4 regions of the Bradyrhizobium sp. Ses1 genome follow, and region 3 is predicted to be linked to each of the others. Evidence: riboswitches for the same ligand, from Rfam matches in the RefSeq annotation. Region 3 holds a riboswitch; each other region holds the start of a gene.
The links. Region 3 has a riboswitch for cobalamin ahead of AC5ZG5_RS31295 (energy-coupling factor ABC transporter permease). Riboswitches for the same ligand answer to the same signal wherever they lie in the genome.
Positions count from the first base shown of each region.

Region 1: another riboswitch for cobalamin. It lies ahead of AC5ZG5_RS20005 (TonB-dependent receptor plug domain-containing protein); the one in region 3 lies ahead of AC5ZG5_RS31295 (energy-coupling factor ABC transporter permease).
Region 2: another riboswitch for cobalamin. It lies ahead of AC5ZG5_RS08010 (TonB-dependent receptor); the one in region 3 lies ahead of AC5ZG5_RS31295 (energy-coupling factor ABC transporter permease).
Region 4: another riboswitch for cobalamin. It lies ahead of metE (5-methyltetrahydropteroyltriglutamate--homocysteine S-methyltransferase); the one in region 3 lies ahead of AC5ZG5_RS31295 (energy-coupling factor ABC transporter permease).

Region 1 is NZ_JCAMOQ010000016.1:91,081-96,945, forward strand. It holds gene AC5ZG5_RS19985 (response regulator) at 1-186, shown strand, start outside; gene AC5ZG5_RS19990 (response regulator transcription factor) at 380-1,015, shown strand; gene AC5ZG5_RS19995 (DUF3551 domain-containing protein) at 1,071-1,319, opposite strand; gene AC5ZG5_RS20000 (hypothetical protein) at 1,578-1,979, opposite strand; cobalamin riboswitch at 2,339-2,539, shown strand; gene AC5ZG5_RS20005 (TonB-dependent receptor plug domain-containing protein) at 2,790-4,637, shown strand; gene cobD (threonine-phosphate decarboxylase CobD) at 4,669-5,658, opposite strand; gene AC5ZG5_RS20015 (ABC transporter substrate-binding protein) at 5,668-5,865, shown strand, end outside.
Region 2 is NZ_JCAMOQ010000004.1:263,238-269,102, reverse strand. It holds gene AC5ZG5_RS08025 (ABC transporter substrate-binding protein) at 1-390, opposite strand, end outside; gene AC5ZG5_RS08020 (ABC transporter ATP-binding protein) at 390-1,163, opposite strand; gene AC5ZG5_RS08015 (FecCD family ABC transporter permease) at 1,160-2,134, opposite strand; cobalamin riboswitch at 2,317-2,514, shown strand; gene AC5ZG5_RS08010 (TonB-dependent receptor) at 2,627-4,891, shown strand; gene AC5ZG5_RS08005 (hypothetical protein) at 4,976-5,137, shown strand; gene AC5ZG5_RS08000 (hypothetical protein) at 5,251-5,865, opposite strand, start outside.
Region 3 is NZ_JCAMOQ010000036.1:82,984-88,848, reverse strand. It holds partial or broken gene AC5ZG5_RS31305 (IS630 family transposase) at 1-250, shown strand, start outside; gene cobF (precorrin-6A synthase (deacetylating)) at 346-1,098, opposite strand; gene AC5ZG5_RS31295 (energy-coupling factor ABC transporter permease) at 1,144-1,812, opposite strand; cobalamin riboswitch at 1,851-2,070, opposite strand; gene cobA (uroporphyrinogen-III C-methyltransferase) at 2,119-2,838, opposite strand; gene AC5ZG5_RS31285 (cobyrinic acid a,c-diamide synthase CobB) at 2,835-4,145, opposite strand; gene cobM (precorrin-4 C(11)-methyltransferase) at 4,145-4,927, opposite strand; gene AC5ZG5_RS31275 (cobalamin biosynthesis protein) at 4,924-5,292, opposite strand; gene cbiE (precorrin-6y C5,15-methyltransferase (decarboxylating) subunit CbiE) at 5,289-5,865, opposite strand, start outside.
Region 4 is NZ_JCAMOQ010000001.1:552,727-558,591, forward strand. It holds gene AC5ZG5_RS02650 (hypothetical protein) at 184-381, opposite strand; gene metE (5-methyltetrahydropteroyltriglutamate--homocysteine S-methyltransferase) at 432-2,762, opposite strand; cobalamin riboswitch at 2,870-3,070, opposite strand; cobalamin riboswitch at 3,203-3,421, shown strand; gene AC5ZG5_RS02660 (ribonucleoside-diphosphate reductase subunit alpha) at 3,536-5,865, shown strand, end outside.

The DNA.
Region 1 (5,865 bases), on a different contig from region 3:
CCGCGGGAGCGATTAGTCGTCAAGCTGATTGCGGAGGGTTACAGCAACAAAGGCATTGGCGCCATCCTGAACCTCAGCGTCAAAACCGCCGAAGCGCACCGGGCGGCCGCGATGCGCAAGCTGGATATCCACTCGACGGCGGATCTGGTCCGCTACGCGGTTCGCGCCCGCCTGCTGGAAGCATGACACGCCAAAGCATGATCCGGCGCTTGATGTTCCGGCTTGTTCTGCCATGAGCCCGGGAGGCTAAGCTGACCTCAGTATATTTCCTGCGAAATCCGAGGGTTTTGCGGGATAACTGCCGGAAAGCCAATCGGTATGATTCTGACCTCGCTGTCGGCTATCGCTATCGACCGTTCCAGCGCAAGGGAACGACGCCATGAAACGCATCCTGATTGCGGATGATCATGAAGTCGTACGTTCCGGGCTTCGCGCGATCGTTGAAACGCGCTCCAATTGGATTGTAACTGCAGAAGCTCCCGACGGTGAGCAGGCGATTGCATTGGCGTTGGAAACGAGACCGGACGTCATCATCGCCGACTATTCCATGCCCCTCGTAAACGGACTGGAAGTCAGCCGCCGCATCAAGACGCTTCGTCTGCGTTCGGAAGTGTTGATCCTCACCATGCATGAAAGTGAGGAGATTTTGACCGAGGCTCTTCTGACCGGGGTACGTGGCTTCCTGCTCAAATCGGACGCCAGGAAGCATCTCATTTCAGCAATCGAAGCTCTGCTCGACGGCCGACCTTACTTTACCAGCGTCGTGTTGGAGAAATTGCTGACCGACTACCAGCTCAACAAACAGAACAAGTCCAGTGCGCTCCTCACATCGCGGGAGCAGAACGTCGTGCAGTTGATTGCAGAGGGGCATACCAACAAGGCCATCAGCTCCATCTTGAAGCTCAGCGTGAAAACTGTCGAAACCCATCGGGCGTCCGCCATGCGCAAGCTTGGCATGTCATCCACAGCCGAGCTGGTTCGCTATGCGATTCGCAAGAAGCTGGTTGCGCCCTGAGGCGCAGACAATTCGAGCAGCAGTCGTCGCGCCGGGTTACGCAGCGAGTATTGGATCATTGGCTGGAGTTCGCACGGCCCCGCCGGTGATATCGCCCGAATGCCACGCGCGGATTGACGGCGCATATGGCCCCTCGCCCCGACGCCGCGGCCATACATGCCGCCCGCGTGCGGAAGGAGCAATCTCCCGGAATCCCAGTGGTTCGAGATTGCAGGCAATAGGGATAGTCCCGTGCCGTAGCGGGACCAGCTTCGGCAATCCAGATCAAGCCGGCCGCAGATAAGAGTGCCATCAGGTAGCGCATGAGATCACCTCGCTCATTGAGGATATCTCCATAGTGCCGAAGGAGGACGCGCCTGAAAATACATGATTCCCCGGGGGCCAGCTTGACAAGATTCCCTAGAGCGCGCCGATCAGGATCGCGCCACCGAATTCTGAAGCCACGACGCGGGTGTCGAGAACAGGCATTACAGGTTCAGACCTTCCGTAGGATGGGTAGAGCCCCGTGCTTTTCAAAGATCTCGATGGCAGCGAAGCTGTCACCAACTCGATCAGCGCCGGCTCACGCCCCTCGTGCATCGCGGATTGCCTGGGCGACTTTCGTCGCCTGCGACACCCGTCCGATTCGCGCGCCCGTGACGATCTTTTTTCGACGCGTGCTCAAGCGCGGCACCATCCCTTCGTTGGCGGTCGATCCGGCGGAGGGATAGGGAATGAAGTCCGCGGCCCGACGCAGCGCGATAGCCTTTCGAGCCGCTTCGACATTGGCGGTGCGAGCTGCCAGGTTGTGAAGACGCCTGAGTTCGCTGTTAACCCGCTTCAGTGCCGCGGCAAAGACCTGCTTGCGTTGTGATGGACGATCGGCAGTTCCGGGGAAGTTCGCGCCGCGAGGCTGGCCTTTCCCGCGCGTCTCTCGCCGCTTTTGTCGGCCGAGCGTTCGCTCCTTGTCGCGCATCTTGCGCAAGCGGGATCGCATGTCCGCAAGATCAGCCGGCTCGACGTCATAGATGGCGGGATGATGCGTGAGGCGGATCGTCTCGTATTCATCGTGACTGAGGAGGCTGCGTTCGAGTTTGCATGGGACCGACATTTCCTGTTCCTCCGTTGAATCTGTCGATGCTCACATGAACGGTATCATCCAAGTTTAGCGACGCGTGTGGGTGGCATGTGATGCTCGCATAAGGCTGTAGGATTTGCCATCTGCCGTCCCTTCGCCTGTCAGCAACTTTCTGTGTTCGTCATTCAGGTCGCCGCTATCAGCGATCCGCAAAAATGCTGTTGGGTTCTGATCGTTATCGATTTGAGTTTTGCTCCGCCTTGTGCTTCTTTGCGCGCGTCATCGGTGCCCTTTGTAGGGTGAAACGGGAACGCGGTGCGGGAATCTTCCCCAATGCCGCGGCTGCCCCCGCAACTGTAAGCGGACTATTTGCGATCCGGATGCCACTGGGCCTGCCAAGCAGGTTTGGGAAGGCGGATCGCGAGACGACCGCAAGCCAGGAGACCGGCCGTTGACGGGTATCAACTCGTTCGACGGTGGGTCGGCGGAAGGGCATTAATGAACTTGCGGCGTTTTCTTGCCGGGTGTGCGGCCGTTGCTGCGTGCGGTCACACTGGCGCCATGGCCCAATCGGGTCCCGAACAGCTTCCTGCTGTCGTCATCAATCCGGAGGTCCGGTCCAAGCCGGCTCCGAGGAATAGGCAAAGGGCTTCAACGACCCATCCTGCGCGCCCGGCGCCCGGTAACGAGGCGCCGGCCGCGACTCCCGAAGTGGTCGTGACTCCCGACCGTACACTGGAGCCGGCGAGCCGGACCGGAAGCTCGGTCAGCGTGGTCACGCACGAAATGCTCGCGACCAGCAATCCGACTTCGCTCGTCGATGCGCTGCGGACCGTGCCGGGACTCGATATCACCGAAAGCGGCGGACCAGGCGCGACGACCAATGTGCGCTTGCGCGGCGCCAATACCGGCCAGACGCTGGTCATGATCGATGGCATCAGGGTCAACGATCCGACCGCCGCCAGCGGCGACTTCGATTTCGCGATGTTCGCCCCGGGCGCGATCCAGCGGATCGAGGTGCTGAAAGGACCGCAGAGCGCGCTCTACGGATCTGACGCGATCGGCGGCGTCGTGAACATCATCACCAAGAAGGGCACCGGTCCGGCACAACTCGACGTCAGCACCGAGGGCGGAAGCTACGGCACGGCGAGCACCAGCGCAGCGCTGACCGGAACCTCTGGGCCGTGGTCCTACGCGTTCACGGGAAGCGGGCAGCACAGCAACGGCTTTTCACGCTACGGCTATCGCATCCCCGCGCTCGAAGCCAAGTATGGCCCGCTCGAGCGCGATGGCTTCGACCGCGTCGGCGGTTCGGCACGCGTCGGCTACGATTCCGGCGAAGGCGTACGCCTGGAGACGGGTATGCTGGCCTCATTCACGCGGTCCGCCTATGATCAGGCCTCCGGAACGTTCCCGGACACGCCGTCGAGCGCGACGCGCCTGCTCGAACAGGTCTGGGGACGCGCGTCGTTCGACACGTTCGGCGGCATTCTCACCCATAGCGTGAGCGCATTTGAGACGCATATCGACCGCTCGTTCGACGACGTCACCTACAAGATCAACAAGCTGCCGCAGAACACGACATCCATCCTCTCCAATTTCGTCGGCGACAGCACGGGCCTGGAATATCAGGGCAACCTGAAGGTCGGCCCGCTGGGATCGCTCATCGTCGGATCGCGTGTGCAGCATGAAACGGCGAGCACCTCCGCCACCAACCTATTGCCGATTCCTGGAGCGTCGACGCCACAGCTCGTAGGCACGCAAGACACCAATTCAGTGTTTGCGCTCTGGCAACTGCCGATCGGCGAGCGGCTCAACATCACGATGGGCGGCCGGGTTGACGACGTCGTCGATGTGGCACGGTTCGAGACATGGCGAACCACCGCGGCTTACACGATCGCCGAGACCGGCACCAAGCTGCATGCGAGCGCCGGGACAGGCGCCAAGGCCCCGACGCTCTATCAGCTCTATGCGCCGACCTATGGCAATTCCGCGCTCAGTCCCGAGGAGAGCTTCGGCTACGATGCCGGCATCGACCAAAGCCTGTTCGGAGGCCGCGTTGTGGTTTCGCTGACAGGCTTCGGCAACAGGTTCAGCAACCTGATCGACTTTGTGACCGATCCGGCGCACCCGCTCGGGCACTACGTCAACGTCTCGCGTGCCGAAACCGACGGACTGGAACTAGGGGTCAACGTCGATATCCTGCCGGGCTACCTGAAATTCAACGCCGCCTATACCTATCTGCAGGCTAAGGATCTCTCGACCGGCCTGACGCTGGCGCGCCGGCCGGAAAACCTGGCGAGATTCTCGTTCCCGATCACACCGATCGAGGGCTGGCTGATCGAGCCACGCGTGCTCGCGGTATCCACGCGCTACAGCGGTTCAAACGAGACGCTACCACTCGCCCCTTACGTCCGCGTCGATCTCTACACCGAATACAAGATCGATGAGACCTGGAAGGTGTACTTGCGCGGCGAGAACATTTTCAATGAGCACTATCAGGAAGTGTACAACTATGGCACGACCGGACCTGCGGCTTACGCCGGGTTCAGTGCCCACTGGTGAAGCGGATGTGATGATGCGCGCGCGGGGTGCGCTATTTGACCGAACCAAGCGCGCTGGCCAGGCGATCGAGACCATCGTCCGACGCAAGGCCAAATCGCAGCCATTCGCGTGCGCCGTTAAAGCTCCGGCACCAGATGTGGCGTCGGGCCAATTCGGTGTGCAACGTCGGGGCATCGGGATGGGAGGCAAGGCGAAAGAGCGTCGTCCCTCGGACGAGCTGAAGGCCCGCCGCTGTCAGGACCCGATCCAGCTTGCTCGACTGCCGAGCGAGCTTCGCACGCATCGCATCAGCCCAGGATCGATCCCGCAGGGCGGCCGTGCCCAGGTGAAGCGCTGGGCCGGAGACCGGCCACGGGCCCAGCGCCGCCGATATACGTTCGACGATATCGCGTCGGCCGATCACGAAGCCGAGGCGAAGTCCGGCGAGCCCATAGAACTTGCCGAAGGAACGCAGTATGAGAATGGGAAGATTGGCGCTCATCGCGGCAGCACTGATGCCGGGATCGACATCGGCAAAGGCCTCATCGATAACCAGCCAGCCTCCGCGACGATCGAGCCGTTCGGCAACCTGCCGGAGCGCCCTGCGGTCCGCGATACGTCCATCCGGATTGTTGGGATTGACGACGACAGCGTGAATGGCGCGGTCAGGCAGCGCGGAGAGATCATTCAATGCAATAATCTCTCGGCCTCCGCTCCTCCACGCAGCCGAATGCTCGCCATAGGTCGGAGTGACGATCGCGACCGCTCCGGGCCCGGCGAGATGCGGAATCCATTGAATGAGGGTCTGCGTGCCGGCGGCGGCTGCGATGCCTGCATCGTCGGGTACGCCGTAAGCTTCGCGTGCGGCGGCGAGGAGGTCCCGTTCGTCGGCACGCGATGGCAAGCGCGTCCACACACTGTCTGGAAGGGAGTGCGGAATCGTCCACGGCCAGGGATTGATTCCGGTCGACAGGTCGAGCCAGTCCGCAGGCTCGCCGCCGTGGTGCGCAATAGCTTCCGTCAGATCACCGCCGTGCTTCATAATCGCTTCATGCCATCAATCGCGCTCCTGCGCGAGACCCTTGTTGGCCTAACGCGGCCGGCGATCGGCGCAACGTTCTTGTTACTCGCAGCACTGTTCGGAGCACATGCCGCCCATGCAGCCGATCTGCCACGCGTCGCTTCCATCAATGTGTGCACCGACCAACTGCTGCTGGCGCTGGCCGACCCAGGCCAAATTCTCGGCCTC
Region 2 (5,865 bases), on a different contig from region 3:
CACGATCTCGCCCATCTCGCGGATCTGGTCCTTCACCTCGTCCAGCGTGCGCGGCACGCTGAACTCGACGAGATGGAGGCCGTTTGCCTTCAGAAGCTCGCGCGTTGCGCGCTTGTCGAACAGGCTGGCGACGACGATGTCGGGCTTGAGCACCAGCACGTCCTCCGCGCCGCCGGAAAGGATCGGGAAACGGCGCGCCTGATCGGCGGCAAAGGATTGCCAGGCCTCGCGGGAGTAGCGGCTGAGGCCCAGGATCTGCTGGGGATCGGCGAGCGAGAGCAGCAATTGATCGCTGCAGACATTCATCGAGACGATCCGCGGCGGGCTCGCCGCATGCGCGACAGTGGTGGACAAGACGAGCGCTGCAAGGCATGCCGCGAGCCGGCCCATCAGATCTCCGCCCAGGGCACGATCACCGTCTCGCGCTGATGCTCGGCGCGGAAGGCGCTGACGCGGAACACATCGGCCATGACCGTTTCCGAGAGCGCATCCGCCGGCGCGCCCTGCGATGCGAGGCGGCCCTGCGCCAGCACCAGCGCATGGTCGGCAAAGCGCGCGGCAAGGCCAAGGTCGTGCGTCACCACGATCACCAGCACGCCCTGATCGGCTGCGGCACGCAAACCCTTCATGACGTCGATCTGGTGGCGCGGATCGAGCGAGGCGGTCGGCTCGTCCGCCAGGATGATCGGCGCCTCCACCGCGAACACGCGCGCCAGCGCAACGCGGCTGCGCTCGCCGCCGGAAAGATCGGTGACACGCCGCTCCGCGAACTCCATGACATCGGCCGCCTGCATCGCCCGCACCACCGCCTCAGTGTCGCGCGGGGACAGCCGCGCCGGATCGGTCGCGCCATGCGGATAGCGGCCGAGCGCGACGATGTCGCGCGCCGGCAGCGGCCAATGCACCATGTGCCCTTGCGGAAGATAGCCGAAGCGCTTGGCCCGTTCGCGCAGCGGCAGCGCGGCAAGCGCCTCGCCTCCCACCTTGATGACGCCGTCGGAGGGAATGAGGCCGGCGAGCGCGCGCAGCAGCGTGGTTTTGCCGGCGCCGTTCGGACCGACCAGCGCGACGAGATGACCGGAGGCGAGTTGCAGCGACACATCGTTGAGCACGCGGCGGCCGGCGAGCACGACGTTGAGGTGTTCTACAACAAGCGCCGTCATGCGACGCCTCCGCCGAGCGCGCGACGCTCGCGCATGATGAGATAGAGGAAGAACGGCACGCCGATGATCGAGGTCAACACGCCCACCTTGATGTCCGACGTCGACGGGATGATGCGCACCGCGATGTCGGCCGCGAGCAACAGCGCCGAGCCGGCAAGCGCGCTCGGCACCAACAGCCGCGCCGGATCGTGGCCGATGACGGGCCGCATCAGATGCGGCGCGACCAGGCCGATGAAGCCGATGGTGCCGGTGACCGCCACCGCGCCACCAACGCCAAGCGCAACGCCTGCGATCACGAACAGGCGCAGGCGGCCGACATCGACGCCGAGGCTTTGCGCGGTCTCTTCGCCGAGCGTGAGCGCGCGGAAGGCGCTGGCTTGCGACAGCAGGATGGCCGCGCCGGCGACGATGAACGGCAGCGCCAGCGCGACATGCTGGAAGCTGCGGTCCTCCAGCGAGCCGAGCAGCCAGAACGCGATCTCGAGCGCCAGGAACGGATTGCTCGCGAGGTTCATCACCAGCGCCGTCGCAGCGCCCGCAAGGCTCGAGATCGCAAGCCCGGCGAGGATCAGGATCAAGAGGCCCGCATTGCGGCCTGCGATCGCGAGCAGCACGAAGACCGAGCCGAATGCGGCGATGATGGCGGCGACCGGCAGCGCATAGGAGCGGACGTCAGCCAACCCCAGCGCGATCACCAGCACCGCACCGAACGCCGCCGATTGCGGCGCGCCGAACAGCGAGGGCGAGGCTAAGGGATTGCGCAACAGGCCTTGCAGCGCCGCGCCTGACAGACCGAGGATGGCGCCGATCGCAAACGCCAGGATGGTGCGCGGCAGGCGAATCTCGCGCACGATCACCTGCGTGACATCGCTGCCGCCACCGAACAGCGCCTCGATCACCGTCAGCGGCGACAGCCGCACCGGGCCGGTGCCGAGCGAGATCAGCATCAGCAAGGCAACCAACGCAATCATTGCAACGGTCGCCCCCAACCGCCGCCGCGCGGCCAGACCCGCCGCTATCGTGAAATCCTGTGCACTCATCGCGCCCTGCTTCTTGCAGCGAATTCGGTGGCAGACAAGCGACACCGGAACAAAAAAACGTATGGGAGCCAGGGAGCCGCAGTTTCGCCGGGATTGACTCACGTGCCGCCGAAATCCTAGATGGCCCTGACGGTTCCTATCGGGATCAAAAGGGAATGCGGTACCGGGAAACTTCCCGTAAAGCCGCGGCTGCCCCCGCAACTGTATGCGGTGAATCCTTCGTCATATGCCACTGGGAGTCTCGGTCCTGGGAAGGCGACGAAGGGTAACGACCCGCGAGCCAGGAGACCTGCCGTCATACGTGGTCACACGCGACGATGTCGGTCGGGGAGTACAGGCATTTGCTTCACCTGAAGCGCGAAACGCGATGGTGAGCCTTGGTTCGCTGTGACGTGCCACTGACGTCATACCGAGGTCTCGCCGATGTTCTCTGCTACCACAGTCACCAAGCAACGCCGCGCGCTGCTGCTCGCGTCGAGCATGCTGGCGCCCGCTTTGTATGTTTCCGCCGCGCAGGCGCAGGAAGCGCCCTCCGAGCAATTGCCGCCGGTCGAGGTCAGGGCGCCCGGCGACCACAACCGCACCCGTGCCAAGCCCGCTTCCGACGGCACTCCAGGTCCCCGGCGGCCCGCGCCGGGCCAGGTGCCGACCAACGCGCAGCCGGCCGGCGGCGCGGGCGCTGGCGGCGCCGCCGCTGGCGGAGCTTCATCCGGTGGCGGTGGCGGCGGCCCGCAATTTGCCGGCATTGTCGGGACGTCCTCGACCGTGATCACCGCCGACGACATCGCGCATTCGCCGACCCAGGTTCTGGCCGAGATCATCGCGCAGGCCCCCGGCGTGCAGCTTCAATCGCTCTATGGCGGCGTGAACGGCGCCAAGACCTCGGTCGACCTGCGCGGCTTCGGCGCGTTCGCCACCGCCAACACGCTGTTCCTGCTCAACGGGCGACGGCTCAACGACATCGACATGGCGCAGGTGGATCTATCGACCATCCCGCTCGATTCGATCGAGCGCATCGAGATCACCCGCGGCAACAGCGGCGCCGTGCTCTACGGCGACAATGCGATAGGCGGCGTGATCAACATCGTCACCAAGACCGGTGTCGGCGGCCCGCCGGTCTCGATCCGCGGCGAAGCCGGCTATGGCTCCTTCAACCAGCGCATGGCCGCGATCTCGACCGCGATGAATTCGGGACCATGGTCGGCGTCGTTCTACGGCAACGGCATCAAGTCCGACGGCTACCGCGTGAACAATGCGCTCGACCAGCGCAACGGCGTCGGCAATCTCAACTACACGACGCCGGACCTGAAAGCCTTCCTGACGGTGACCGGCGACGACCAGAAGCTGGGCTTTCCCGGCGGCAGGCTGGTCGATCCTTCGATCGGCGTCAATCAGCTCGTCACCGATCGCAAGGGCGCCGCCACGCCGTTCGACTATGGCAACCAGCAGGGCGCGAGCGCGACGGCGGGCTTCACCAAGACGCTCCTGAACGGTGTCGACCTGATCGTCGATGGCGGCTACCGCCAGAAGGACACGCAAGGCGCGTTCTTCGGCACCTCGCCATTCATCAGCGCGGCATCCACCTACAATGACGCCGCGTTGCAGACCTGGTCGATCACGCCGCGGCTGAGCATCAACAATTCGATCTTCGGGATTCCCTCGTCGATCCTGACCGGCATCGACTATTACGATGCAACGTTCCACCAGCAGCGCGGCGCGTTCCGGGGCGTGCCGCCGATCCATACCTACGACCTGTCGCAGCAGTCGCTCGCCGGCTATTGGCAGCACACGGTTGGCCTCTTGCCCACCACCGATTTCTCCTATGGCGCGCGGGTGCAGAACACCTGGCTCAGCGCGCGCGATCGCTACGATCCGAACGCGCCGTTCGCCTTCGACGCGCAGGCGACGCCGCTCGACCAGAGCGAGACCAATTACGCGCTGCATGTCGGCGTCGAGCATCGCTTCACCGAAATGTTCTCGGTGTTCGCCCGCGCCGCGCACGCGTTTCGCACGCCCGATGTCGACGAGCGCACGTCCACCGGACCCGCGTTCGATGCGGACTTCAACCCGTTGCCGCAGAATTTCCAGTTGAAGACGCAGACCTCGCACGACGTCGAAGCCGGCTTCCGCGTCAAGACGGGCCGCTTCCAGGTGCAAACCAGCATCTACAACATGGACCTCGAGAACGAGATCCATTTCAATCCGGTGCTGTTCTACAACATCAACCTCGATCCGACCCGGCGTTATGGCTCCGAGACGCAGGCCTCGCTGCGCGTCAGCGATACCGTGTCGCTGCGCGGCGGCATGGCTTACACGCGCGCCGTGTTCCGCGAGGGACAGTTCGCGGGCAACGATGTGCCGCTGGTGTCGCGCTACACCGGCAATCTCGGCGTGACCTGGAATATCTGGGACAACTATCTCGTGTTCGATGCCACGCTGCGCGCCTGGAGCTCGCGCGTCATGGACAACGACCAGGCCAATACGCAAACGCGCATTCCGGGCGATGCGACGATCGACCTCAAGCTCAGCGGCGCCTATGAGCATTTCTTCTGGTCGGTCAGCGTCAACAACGTCCTGAATGCGCTCTATTACGACTACGCCATCGCCTCGAACTTCACGCCCGGCCGCTTCAGCGCCTATCCGCTGCCGGGTCGGACTTTCCTGGTGAAGGCCGGCGCCACGTTCTGAAGCGATCGGCCGGTCCGCGAGCCACGCGCGGACCGGCTTGTTCCGCCCGAATCAGCCATTATGTCGTGATGGCGGGAGATCGACATGGGCGGGATCGGGAAGAGAAGCCAACCTCCGAAGCAGGAAGGCGGCAAGCCAAAGCCGCCGCCTCCACCTGCGCGTCACGACGAGGACGACGACTACGAAGACGGCGACATCGCCACACCGAAGCGCGATCGCTACGGCCCCGACGACGCGCCGTTGTGAGACGCTTCGCGTCATTGCGAGCGCGGAATTGTAGGGTGGGCAAAGGAGCGCAGCGACGTGCCCACCATCAGGCACTCCGCTCGCAATGGTGGGCACGCTTCGCTTTGCCCACCCTACGACGGCTGATGCAGTCCCGCGAAATCGTCGCGCTCGATCTTGCGGATGCTCTTCACATCGAGCAGATGCGCGCCGAAGCCGCCGCGGGCGACCGTCTTTGCCAGTTTCGGCGAGACCAGAGTGAGGCCGACCGTCATCGTCAGCGGCACGGCGCTGAGCCAGTCGAGCCGCACCGGCGTCAGCTCCTCGGTGCTGGCGTTGTAGGGCCCCGAGGTCTTCAAGAGATCGCCGCACTCGACCAGAATGTCGCGCCTGGTGCCGCCGCGGGAGGCGTGGCCGAGCAGCGCCTGCATCGCCAAATGCGTCCGCACGCCGGCGCGACTCTCAGGCAAGGGTTGTGGCGTCTCGCCGAGCGATACGCGCAGCAGGAGATCGACCAGATCGGCGCCGGCGCGGAAGGCATTGAGCGGCTCGACCAGGCGCGGATTGCAGTCGATCAGGAGCGGCACGGGGCTGTCGATCGGCATCACGTAGTCGACCGACAGCGCGCCGTGCCAAGCCAGCGCTCCCCCGATCGCTTCCAGATAGGCGCGCACCTGCGGACGGCTGACGCTTTCCTTGATCGCCTCACCGCCGCCGACACCGGGCGCGATCTGCCGATAGGCGTGGAA
Region 3 (5,865 bases):
CACGCCAGCTGGCTCAACATGGTCGAGATCGAGATCGGCGTTCTCGCCCGCCAATGCCTCGATCGACGCATCGACGGTTTCGCCCGCCTCGTCGCCGAGACCGCCGCCTGGGAGAAACGGCGCAATGCCGACCGCGCCCGCGTCAAATGGATCCAATAAGGCTCGCGCCAAAATGGCGCGGGCCTATCCAAAACCCATCATCGAATTAGGCCAGGTTCAACGAGTCAAAACCTCTGTGCCGAGGTACTAGGATTAAGACGGACAACGAGTCAATACGCGCGTCCAAGGTGCGACGTTCTTGTCGCAAGAGTCTCCCGCATCGACAATCCTGCCGGCGAGAGTGCGCTATCGCGACCTGCGCTTGAGAATGTAGCTGTCCATGATCCAGCCATGCCGTTCGCGCGCCGCTTGCCGTGCGGCGGCGATGCGCGGGCCGACTTCTGCAAGCTCACCGGATATGATGATCTGGTCAGGCATGCCAAGAAAGGCGCCCCACCAGATAAGCAGACCGCTCGCATCCAGCGACTGGAACGCCGCACCGCCATCGAGCATCACGACCACGGTGTCGCTGGCATCAGACCAGCCGCCTTCACGTAAGCGCCGCCCTGTGGTGACCAGGAATGGTTCGCCAATATCGTTCAGCGGCAGCGCATGCGCAGCACACAGCGCCTGGATTGACGTGATGCCGGGGACCACTTCGATCGCCGGCAAAGGATCGAGCCGGTGCGCGATCCGCAAGGAGGAGTCATAGAGCGAAGGATCGCCCCAGATCAGCAGCGCGACGCGCCCCTTGGCTCCAACATGGCGCGCAATTTCGTGCGACCAGGTCGCCGCAACGGCCTCGTGCCAGTCGTCCACGCCCTTGCGATAATCGGCGCCGCCTGCGTCTCGCACCGGCAGGTCGAACTCCGCAATCTGCGTCCGGTCGTTGGTGAGCACGTCTGTGCAAATCGTTCGCCGCAACTCGGCGAGATCGGACTTCACGGTCCCCTTGCGCGGGATCAGGATGAGGTCGGCGGCATTGATCGCGCGAATCGCGGCGAGCGTCAGTTGCTCGGGATCGCCGCAACCGATGCCTATCAGGGAGAGCGTGAGCATCGCTTGGACGGAGGACGGCCGTAACGGCCGCCCTCCAAATGGTCGCTAGGCCGCGTTGTGCAGGCGATCGGTGACGAGACCCTCGGCCGTCACGCCGCGCAGCGACTTCGCCAGCGCCAGCACCGCAAGATCGGCGAGCGGCTCGATCACGATGACGAGCGCGTAAGAGCCCGCGAAGTTCGCGATGTTGGTCGCACCAAAGCCCGCACCATAGAGTGCCCAGAACGCGACCCAGGCCACGATCCCGGACTGATACGCCGTCGAAAGCGCCAGCGCCTGGCGATACTGCAGGTCGACATAGGCGGTGTTGCGCGGAATGATGCGCTGAGCGAGCGCCTGGATCGCAAACAACGGCACCAGGAGCGTAGTGACGTTCATGCCATATTGCGGCAGGTCCGTCGGCGCGAAGAACAGCCCCTGCAATAGAAGGCCGAGCGCCAACCCGAATGCAGCCGGTGCTGCACCGAACAGCAGGAACAACGTCGAGCCAAGGATGAAATGCACCTCGGAAACGCCGACCGGGAAGTGCGGCAACACCTCGAAGAAGGTAAAGACAAGGCCTGTCGTTGCAACCGTCCGCGCGGCAAACGACGCGATGCCCTGCTCGCGCACGGTCTCGACTGCAAGCTTCCAGGCGACGCCGGCTGAGGCAATTCCGGTCGCATAGCTCAACACGAGCTTGGCGCCCGTTACGATTCCCGGTTCGATATGCATGGTCTTACGTCCTTCCTGCCGTCACACCCGACGGCCTTGGCGTCAAAACTTGCAGGGCCGGTCTCCTGGCTCGCGGTTCGAAGCGGGTCTCCGGCCTTCCCAGGCTTTTCAGCCCAGTGGCGGATCGGAGTCCCTCACCGCTTACAGTCGCGGGGGCGGCTGGGGTTTCGGGCGCCGCAACTGGGTCCGCCCACCCCCATTCCCGATTATGCTCCGGCGCTTTGCGCCGTACCGAGCACCATGCTTCTCCTGTGTGCCCCTTTCGAACAGCAGGCGTCAAGGGGCGAACAGGGCCGGCCAGTGGCATCATGAGGGATAATCTCCGGCCAGCGCACCGAACAGGATGACGGCCGCGGTGGTTGCCGCACCGCCCCGCGCGAGCTGTTCGGCAAGCTCCGCGATCGTGGTGCGGACAAGCCGCTCATCGGCACGGCCCAAGGATTCGGCAAACAGCGTAGGAGTATTCGGAGCGAGGCCCTGTTCGATCAGTTTCGCGGCCAAAGCAGGAAATGTGCGCCGGCCCATATAGACCACGGTCGTCGCTTCCGGATCGGCAAGAGCCGCCCAATTGAGATTTTGCGGCAATTCGCCGGTGACATCAGCGCCCGTCACAAACTGCACTCGGCGTGAGGTGTGGCGACGGGTCAAGGGAATGCCGGCCTGCGCGGCCGCGACGCAGGCCGAGGTGACGCCGGGAATGATCTCGTAGCCGATGCCGGCTGCGCGGAGAGCCTCGATCTCCTCCTCCAGCCGGCCGAAAATGCCGGCATCGCCCGATTTCAGGCGCACCACGCGCGCGCCGGTCGCGGCATAATCGACGAGCAGCTGCTGCTTGGTCGAGGGGCGGCCCGCGCGTTTTCCCACCGCGACGAGATTGGCGCCAGGACGCGCGAGATCGAGGATCGCGCCTGACGCGAGGTCGTCATAGAGCACGACATCGGCTTCGCGCAGCCGAGCGGCCCCCTTCAACGTCAGAAGCTCGGGATCACCGGGACCGGCAGAGATGAAGGAGACAAAACCGCTCACCGGTCCTCCGCAATCAGATGGAAGAACGTGCCCGTGGCATGACCACGGCGCGAGCCGGTCTCGGTAACAATTGTGCTGGTCGCGTCACGGACAACCGCGAGCGGCACATCAGGCTGCGCGATGATGGTCGAATAGTGGAACTCGTGGCCGCGCAGGCGTGCGCCAGGTTGATGTCCGGGCATCGGCACAGCAAGCTCGGCAAGCCGATAGCCCAGATGCATCCGGCGTTTTGCAAAGCTCGTCTCCAGGCCGAGCAGGCCCACCATCTCATGGCGCGTGCCGTCCGCGTCGATCAAGGCGTCGCCCAATACCATATAGCCCCCGCATTCGCCGTGCACCGGCCGTGTCTCCGCGAAGGCGCGTAGCGCGTTGCGAGATCGCGCATTGGCTGCGAGGCGGCCGGCGTGCAGTTCGGGATAGCCGCCCGGGAGCCAGCACACGTCGGCGCTCGCATCGGGCCCCTCATCAGCAAGCGGCGAGAAAGCCACGATCTCGGCGCCCGCGGCGCGCCATGCCTCCAACATGTGCGGATAGACGAAGGAGAACGCGGCATCGCGAGCGAGCGCAATACGCTGTCCCGGCGGCGTGATATCGAGGCCGCGCGAGGGCGATTGCGGCGACCAGGCGGACGCCGATTGCAGCACGGCATCGAGATCGACATGCTCGCTGACGAAGCGGGCGGCCTCGCCAATCAGGCCACCGACCTCTGCCTGCTCCTCTGCCTGCACCAGGCCGAGATGCCGCTTCGGCAAATTGATCTCGGAATGGCGCGGCAGCGCGCCGAACACGGCAATGCCGGCGTCCACCAAAGGGCGTCGCACGAGGTCTTCGTGCCGCGGGCTTGCGACGCGGTTGAGCACGACACCTGCAAGTCGCACGCCCGCGCGGAAATCGCGCAGGCCCGCGGTGACCGCCGCGGCCGTCTGGGCCTGACCGGACGGATCGATCACGAGCAGCACCGGCCAGCCCATCATTTCCGCGATATCCGCCGTCGCACCGGTGCCTGAGACGCCGCGCATGGCGACGCCGTCGAACAGGCCCATCGAGCCCTCGGCCAGGACAAGATCGGCATCCGCGCCTCGGCTGACGAGGCGCTCGATCGTAGCGCGCTCCATGGCCCAGCTATCGATGTTGACGGAGACGTGGCCCGTGGCGGCGGCATGAAACGCGGGATCGATATAATCGGGTCCGCTCTTAAAGCACTGCACCCTTAGCCCGCGATCACGATAGGCGCGCGCGAGCGCCAGCGTCAGCGTCGTCTTGCCGACACCGGAGGCCGGCGCCGAGATGACGAGGCTTGCAACCATCACGACGCCTCCGGAAAACGCGGCGCCGGCCCGATCGGCCGGTAGCGGCGGTCATAGTCGGCGGCGTAGAGTCGGCTTTCTGCGAACTCTTCAGAGCCCAGCGTCCGGCCGACGAGAATGAGCGCGGTCCGTTCGAGTTCCGCACCAACAGCGGCATCAAGCGTCGCAAGTGTGGCGCGAACGATGCGCTGGTCCGGCCAGCTTGCGCGCCAGACGATCGCCACCGGGCAGTCCGCGCCATAATGCGGCGTGAGCTCGGCAATGACCTTGTCGAGCAGATGGATCGACAGATGGATTGCAAGCACCGCGCCAGTTGCAGCGAAGGCGGCGAGCTTTTCGCCTTCCGGCATCGCGCTGGCCCTGCCCGGCGAGCGCGTCAGTACAACGGATTGCGTGAGGCCCGGCAGCGTGAGCTCGGCCTCGATCGCTGCGGCTGCAGCGGAAAAGGCCGGCACGCCCGGCGTGACCGTATAGGGAATGTCGAGCGCGCGCAGGCGACGTAGCTGCTCTCCCATCGCCGACCAAATCGAGAGGTCGCCCGAATGCAGACGCGCGATATCCTTGCCATCCGCATGCGCGGCGGCGATTTCGGCGATGATTTCGTCAAGCGACATTGGCGCCGTATTGACGATCCGCGCGCCGGGCGGGCAATGCGCAAGCACGCCTTGGGGAACGAGCGAACCAGCGTACAGGCAGACCGGCGAAGTCGCGATCAGATCGCGCCCGCGCAAGGTGAGTAGATCGGCAGCGCCCGGTCCCGCGCCAATAAAATGCACCGTCATTCGCCGTCTCCTTCCGCGATCGCCGCGGTGGCGGTTCGATCCTTTGAGACCGCCCGCGTCGAAATCAGCCGCGCATGGCGGCCGGCCGCCGCGAGCGCGGCGGCCTCGGCGACCGATCCCGCGCCGAATTTTTCCTTGATGAGTTTTGACTGGGTCGGCGTCGCAATGCCTGCCAGCACATCGGCCGAAACAGCCTTGACCGGGACATTGAACTCACCCGCCAGGACTTTGAGCGCTGCAGTCTCTGCCTTGTCGCTGACGGTCGCGACAGCCGTGAAGCCGTCGGCGCCACCGGCCGCGACCAGCGCCTCGCGCAGCGAGGCGAGCGTGACGTCGTGTTTGAATCCGAGACCGGCGACCCTCATTTCATCACGCTCCATTGCACGACCGGCCGAGCCGCTTCCCAAGAGCGGTACCGGCCGAGCGGGCCCGCATGAGCGATCTCTACCCGCATCAGTTCGCCGCCGTGACGTGCATGCAGCTCCGAAAGCAGCGCATCCGTCTCGAGCGTTACGGCATGCGCTACCACGCGCGTGCTCGGCGCGCTACGCGACCAGATCGCATCGAACATTGCGGCATCGAGGCCCCCGCCGATGAACACGGCGTCCGGCGGCTCAAGGCCCGAGAGGACGTCCGGCGCTATTCCCGCGATGACGGTGATCCGATGTGTCAATCCGAACGTCGCCGCATTGCTGCGGATGTTCTCGGCACGATCCTCGCGTGCCTCAACGGCGATCGAGGTTCCTCCGCACAGCGCCCACTCCACGGCGATCGAGCCGGAGCCGGCACCGATGTCCCACAGCCTTTCTCCCGGCCGCGGTGAGAGCGCGGACAGCGCCAGCGCACGCATCGGCCGCTTGGTAATCTGGCGGTCACGCGCGAAGAGATCGTCTGACAGGCCGGAACTGCGCGGAATACCCTGTGCCCCCCTCGTCTCC
Region 4 (5,865 bases), on a different contig from region 3:
CCACATTCCATCGTCGTCCCGGGCTTGCGTGCCGCTGCGAAGCCCCTTGGGCGTAGCCGGGGCCCGGGACTCATTCCACAGGCGGCTGTCGTGGCGCGAGCAAGCCGTTGTAGCGGAGCACACTGTAAACGCCTGTGGTTATGGGTCCTTCTTCGCAATGATGTTGCAACCGCCTGCATATCGTCATGCGGTCCCGGGCGTGCCGAGATGCCGGTCCAACATCTGCTCCGGTGTCTCGACGACCTCAATCCTCTCGCCATCGCCACCGACGAAGGCGAGTACGGTGCGCTCGCCGTCGCGCCACATGCTGCCGACGAGCGCGATATTGATGTGAATGGGCTGCTCCGTCTCGAACCTTGTGCATTGAATCCAGAAGCGCATGGCGTTCTCCTCTTCGAGCCGCCGCAGGATAAGAGACGGGGCGGCGCTGTCTAGCCAAGCGACCGCAATTCGCGGGCGGCGGCGACCATGTTGGCGAGCGCCGGGCGCACCTCTTCCCACTTGCGGGTCTTCAAGCCGCAGTCGGGGTTGATCCAGATCTGCGCGTCGGAGAGCCGCTCTCTTGCGAGCTTGAGGAGGTCGGTGATCTCGCCAATGTCAGGCACGCGCGGTGAATGGATATCGTAGACGCCGGGACCGATTTCGTTCGGGTAGCGGTAGTTCCGGAAGGCGTCGAGCAATTCCATTTTCGAGCGCGAGGTCTCGATCGAAATGACATCGGCGTCCATCGCCGCGATGGCGTCGATGATGTCGTTGAACTCGGAGTAGCACATATGGGTGTGGATCTGGGTCTCGTCCTGCACGCCGGAGGAACAGATGCGGAAACTATCGACCGCCCAATCGAGATAGGTCTTCCATTCCGACCTGCGCAGCGGCAGGCCTTCCCGCAGTGCTGCTTCGTCGATCTGGATCATGCCGGCGCCGGCCATCTCGAGATCGAGCACCTCATCGCGGATCGCGAGCGCGATCTGTCGGCACACGTCGCTGCGCGGCAGGTCGTCGCGGACGAAGGACCAGTTCAGGATGGTCACGGGGCCGGTCAACATCGCCTTCACCGGCTTTGCCGTCAGTGACTGCGCGAATTGCCACCATTCGACCGTCATCGGCTGCGGTCGTGAGACGTCGCCATAGAGGATCGGCGGCCGGACGCAGCGCGAGCCATAGGACTGCACCCAGCCGAGCTCGGTGAAGGCGAAGCCGGAAAGCTGCTCGCCAAAATACTGCACCATGTCGTTGCGCTCGAACTCGCCATGGACCAGGACGTCGAGCCCGATATTCTCCTGCCAACGGATGGCGCGCGCGGTCTGATGCTGCAGATAGGTCTTGTATGCGGTATCGCTGAGTGCACCATTGGCATGTGCGGCGCGTGCGTTTCTGACATCGGTTGTCTGCGGGAAGGAGCCGATGGTCGTGGTCGGGAAGCGTGGCAGATTGAACCGCTCGCGCTGCACCTCGGCACGCTCGGCGAACCGGCTGGCACGATGGCGCATGCCGCCATCGATGGCGGCGAGACGCTGGGCAACCTTGGCATCGTGAATCCGCGGTGAGGTCTTGCGCGCGGCCGCGGCGGCATCGGACGCTCGGATCGCTTCGGACGCAGGGGCCCGGCCACTTCCAAGCGCCGCGCCCAGTGCGGCAAGCTCTTCGAGCTTCTGCACCGAGAATGAAAGCCAGGTCTTCACCTCGGGATCGAGCTTGGTTTCCAGGGCGAGATCGATGGGTACATGAAGCAGCGAGCAGGATGGCGCGATCTGAATGCGCTCCTTGCCGAGCTTTGCGACGACGGGCCCAAGCTGATCGAGGATCCGGCTCAGATCCGCGCGCCAGACGTTACGGCCGTCGATCACGCCGAGCGACAGCACCCGTTCTTTCGGAACGTCGATGAGATCGCCGAGCTGCTGGGGCGCGCGCACGAGATCGAGATGGAGGCCGGCGACCGGAAGATCAAACGCGACCGCACGATTGCCGCCGAGCCCGCCGAAATAGGTCGCCAGCATGATCCTGATGTCCGGCACCGCTTTGGCGATTTCGGAATAGGCGCGCCGTAGGGCTTGCTGAGCGGCGGCGTCCAGATCAAGCACGAGAGAGGGCTCGTCGATCTGCACCCATTCCGCACCGCGGGCAGCGAGTTCGCGCAATAGTTCGATATAGACCGGCAGGAGCCTGTCGAGCAGCGACAGCGTGTCGAAATGCGGTTCCTTGGACTTGGCCAGTTTCAGGAACGTGACCGGGCCGACCAGCACGGGGCGGGTCTGATAACCCAGCGCCTTCGCCTCCTCATACTCTTCGATCGGCTTGCGCGATGAGAGTGCAAAATACTGGTTCTTGCGAAGCTCCGGCACCATGTAGTGATAGTTGGTGTCGAACCATTTCGTCATTTCGAGCGCCGCCACGCCATGTGCGTGATGGGCATGTCCGCAGGCCTCGTCATGCGCGTCGGCCGTGGTGCCACGCGCCATCGCGAAATAGGTCGCAAGCGGCACCGCGCCGCCGGTCCAGCCATAGCTTTCCGGGATAGCGCCGACCATTGCGCAGGTGTCGAGCACCTGATCGTAGAACGAGAAATCGTTCGACGGGATCACGGTGATACCGAGTTTCTTTTGCCGCGCCCAATTGGCCGCGCGCAGCCCGACGCCGGTTTCGATCAGCGTCTTTTCGTCTGATGTGCCGGACCAGAAGCGTTCCAGCGCAAATTTCAGTTCACGGCGCGGACCGATCCGCGGCGTGCCGAGGGACGCAACAACAAGTGAAGTGGAAGACATTGGCTTAACCCCATGAGTTGGGGGCAAAGGCCGTAGTGACACGTCTGGATTCCCTGCGCGAGGTGCGCACGGAATCGCAACCGCACCACCGGGACACCCCGCCCGAGGACGTGTATGTTGTCGAGGCAGGTCTCCTGGCTCGCGGGTCGTTGCTGCGGTCCGGCCTTCCCGAAGCTTTGCAGGCTTCAGTGGCAATTGTGGACCGCGGCTCGCCGCTTACAGTTGCGGGGGCAGCTCCGGCTTTACACCGGCTTCCCTCTTAGCTCCGGAAAAGATCTCTCCGAAGAACCACGACGCGTTCACTTACCGGCAAGATCGCGCGAACGTCAACTCGGCTGACATCACGTGCGCGTGGAGCCGGTTGTTCACAGCGTCAACGGCGTGGACCGGAATTTTTGCGCTTCGCCCATACGTCCCATTGACACCATTCCCCAAATCGCACCAGATGTAGCTGTCACGGTCCATCATGACGCAAGGAATGGTGGCCAAGAGGGAAGCTGGTGATCGCGCGTTGCTCGCGAGAATCCAGCGCTGCCCCCGCAACTGTAAGCAGTGAGTTGCTCCCGATTTTAGACGTCACTGATGCGGCATCGCATTGGGAAGACGGGGAGTGACGCCGACCTGCGAGCCAGGAGACCTGCCGTGACAGCAAATAACGTCCACGGGCGGGGTGTCCCGGCGGCCGCTTGCAGGCTCATGCCGGTACGCCGCCGGCATCATCACGCAGCGTCGCCTCCGGCATCCGGCCCCAGCAACATCACGGGGTCTGCAAGATGTCACTCTCTCTCGATCGCGAAACCACCGCGTCACCTCTCATCCACCTGCGCCCCGAATCAATCGCGGCGCCGGAAGCACGGCTGCCGATGCAGGTGATTCGCCGCAATGGCGCGGTGTCGCAATTCGATGCCGGCAAGATCTCGGTGGCGATGACCAAGGCCTTCCTTGCGGTCGAGGGGAATACGGCGGCTGCGTCGCGCCGCGTGCACGAAGCGGTCGAGGAATTGACCGCCGAAGTCGTCGGCGCGCTGTCGCGCCGGATGAGCGAAGGCCGCACCTTTCATATCGAGGACATCCAGGACCAGGTTGAACTGGCATTGATGCGCAGCGGCCATCACAAGGTGGCGCGCGCCTATGTGCTCTATCGCGAGGAGCGGGCGCGGCAGCGCGCCGAACAGCAGGCAACTAAATCCGCAACGGCATCGAGCGGGCCAATCGTCCACGTCACGCTCGCGGACGGCAGCAAGGTGCCGCTCGACCATGCGCGGCTGGCGATGATCGTCGGCGAGGCCTGCGCGGGGCTCGACGGTGTCGACGCTGCGCCTGTCGTCGGGGAAATCCAGCGCAATCTCTATGACGGCATCAGCCAGGAGGAACTCGCGCTCGCCAGCGTGATGGCGGCGCGTACGCTGGTCGAGCAGGAGCCGAACTACGCCTATGTCAGCGCGCGCCTCTTGCTCGACAAGCTCCGCACTGAAGTGCTGTCCTTCGTGCAGGGCGCGCCAACGAAAGCGTCGCAGGCGGACATGGCGGTGCGCTATGGCGAATATTTTCCGGCCTATATCAAGACCGGCATCAGGGCCGAATTGCTCGATCCCGAACTCGGCCGCTTCGACCTGAACAAGCTGGCCGCGGCACTGAAGCCGGAGCGCGATCTTGCGTTCCAGTTCTTAGGGCTGCAGACGCTTTATGATCGCTATTTCCTGCATGTCCGCGGCCACCGGATTGAATTGCCGCAAGCGTTCTTCATGCGCGTCGCCATGGGGCTTGCACTGCGCGAGATCGATCGGGAGGCGCGCGCGATCGAGTTCTACAATCTCCTGTCCTCCTTCGACTTCATGGCGTCGACGCCGACGCTCTTCAATTCCGGCACGCTGCGGCCGCAATTGTCGTCCTGCTTCCTCACCACCGTTCCCGACGATCTCGACGGCATCTTCAAGTCGATCAAGGACAATGCGCTGCTCGCCAAATATTCCGGCGGCCTCGGCAATGACTGGACGCGGGTGCGCGGGCTGGGCGCCCATATCAAGGGCACCAATGGCGAGAGCCAGGGCGTCGTGCCGTTCCTTAAAGTCGCCAACGACACCGCGATTGCCGTCAACCAGGGCGGAAAACGCAAGGGCGCGGTCTGTGCCTATATCGAGACCTGGCATATCGACGTCGAAGAATTCCTCGACCTGCGCAAGAACACCGGCGACGACCGCCGCCGCACCCACGACATGAATACCGCCAACTGGGTGCCTGATCTCTTCATGCAGCGCGTCGAGGCCGACGGCGAATGGACGCTGTTCTCGCCGGACGAGACGCCCGATCTGCACGATCTCTACGGCAAGGCCTTTGCCGAGCGCTACGCGTCCTATGAAGACAAGGCCGCGCGCGGCGAGATGCGGGTATCCAAGAATGTCCGTGCCGTTGATCTCTGGCGCAAGATGCTGACCATGCTGTTCGAGACCGGACATCCCTGGATCACCTTCAAGGACCCCTGCAATTTGCGCTCGCCGCAGCGCCACGCCGGCGTGATCCATTCCTCCAATCTCTGCACCGAGATCACGCTCAACACTTCGGATGAGGAGACTGCGGTCTGCAATCTCGGCTCGATCAACCTGCTCAATCACGTCGGCGAGCGCGGGCTCGATACGGCCAGGCTGAAGCGGACGGTCGCGACCGCGATGCGGATGCTCGACAATGTCATCGACATCAATTTCTACACCATTCCCGAGGCGCGGCGCTCCAACCTGCGGCATCGGCCGGTCGGCCTCGGGTTGATGGGATTCCAGGATGCGCTGCACGTGCTGCGGATCCCGCTTGCGTCCGACGCGGCTGTCGCCTTCGCCGATACCAGCATGGAGGCGATCGCTTATCACGCGATCTCGGCTTCCGTCGATCTCGCCGCCGAGCGCGGTCGTTACCCATCGTTCGAGGGATCGCTGTGGAGCCGGGGCATCCTGCCGATCGATTCGATCGAGCTGCTGGCGGAAGCGCGCGGTGACGTCGCGATGGACCGCTCGCGCACATTGGACTGGGACGGCCTGCGCGAGCGCGTCAAGACGGTCGGCATGCGCAATTCCAATGTGATGGCGATCGCGCCGACGGCGACCATCTCCAA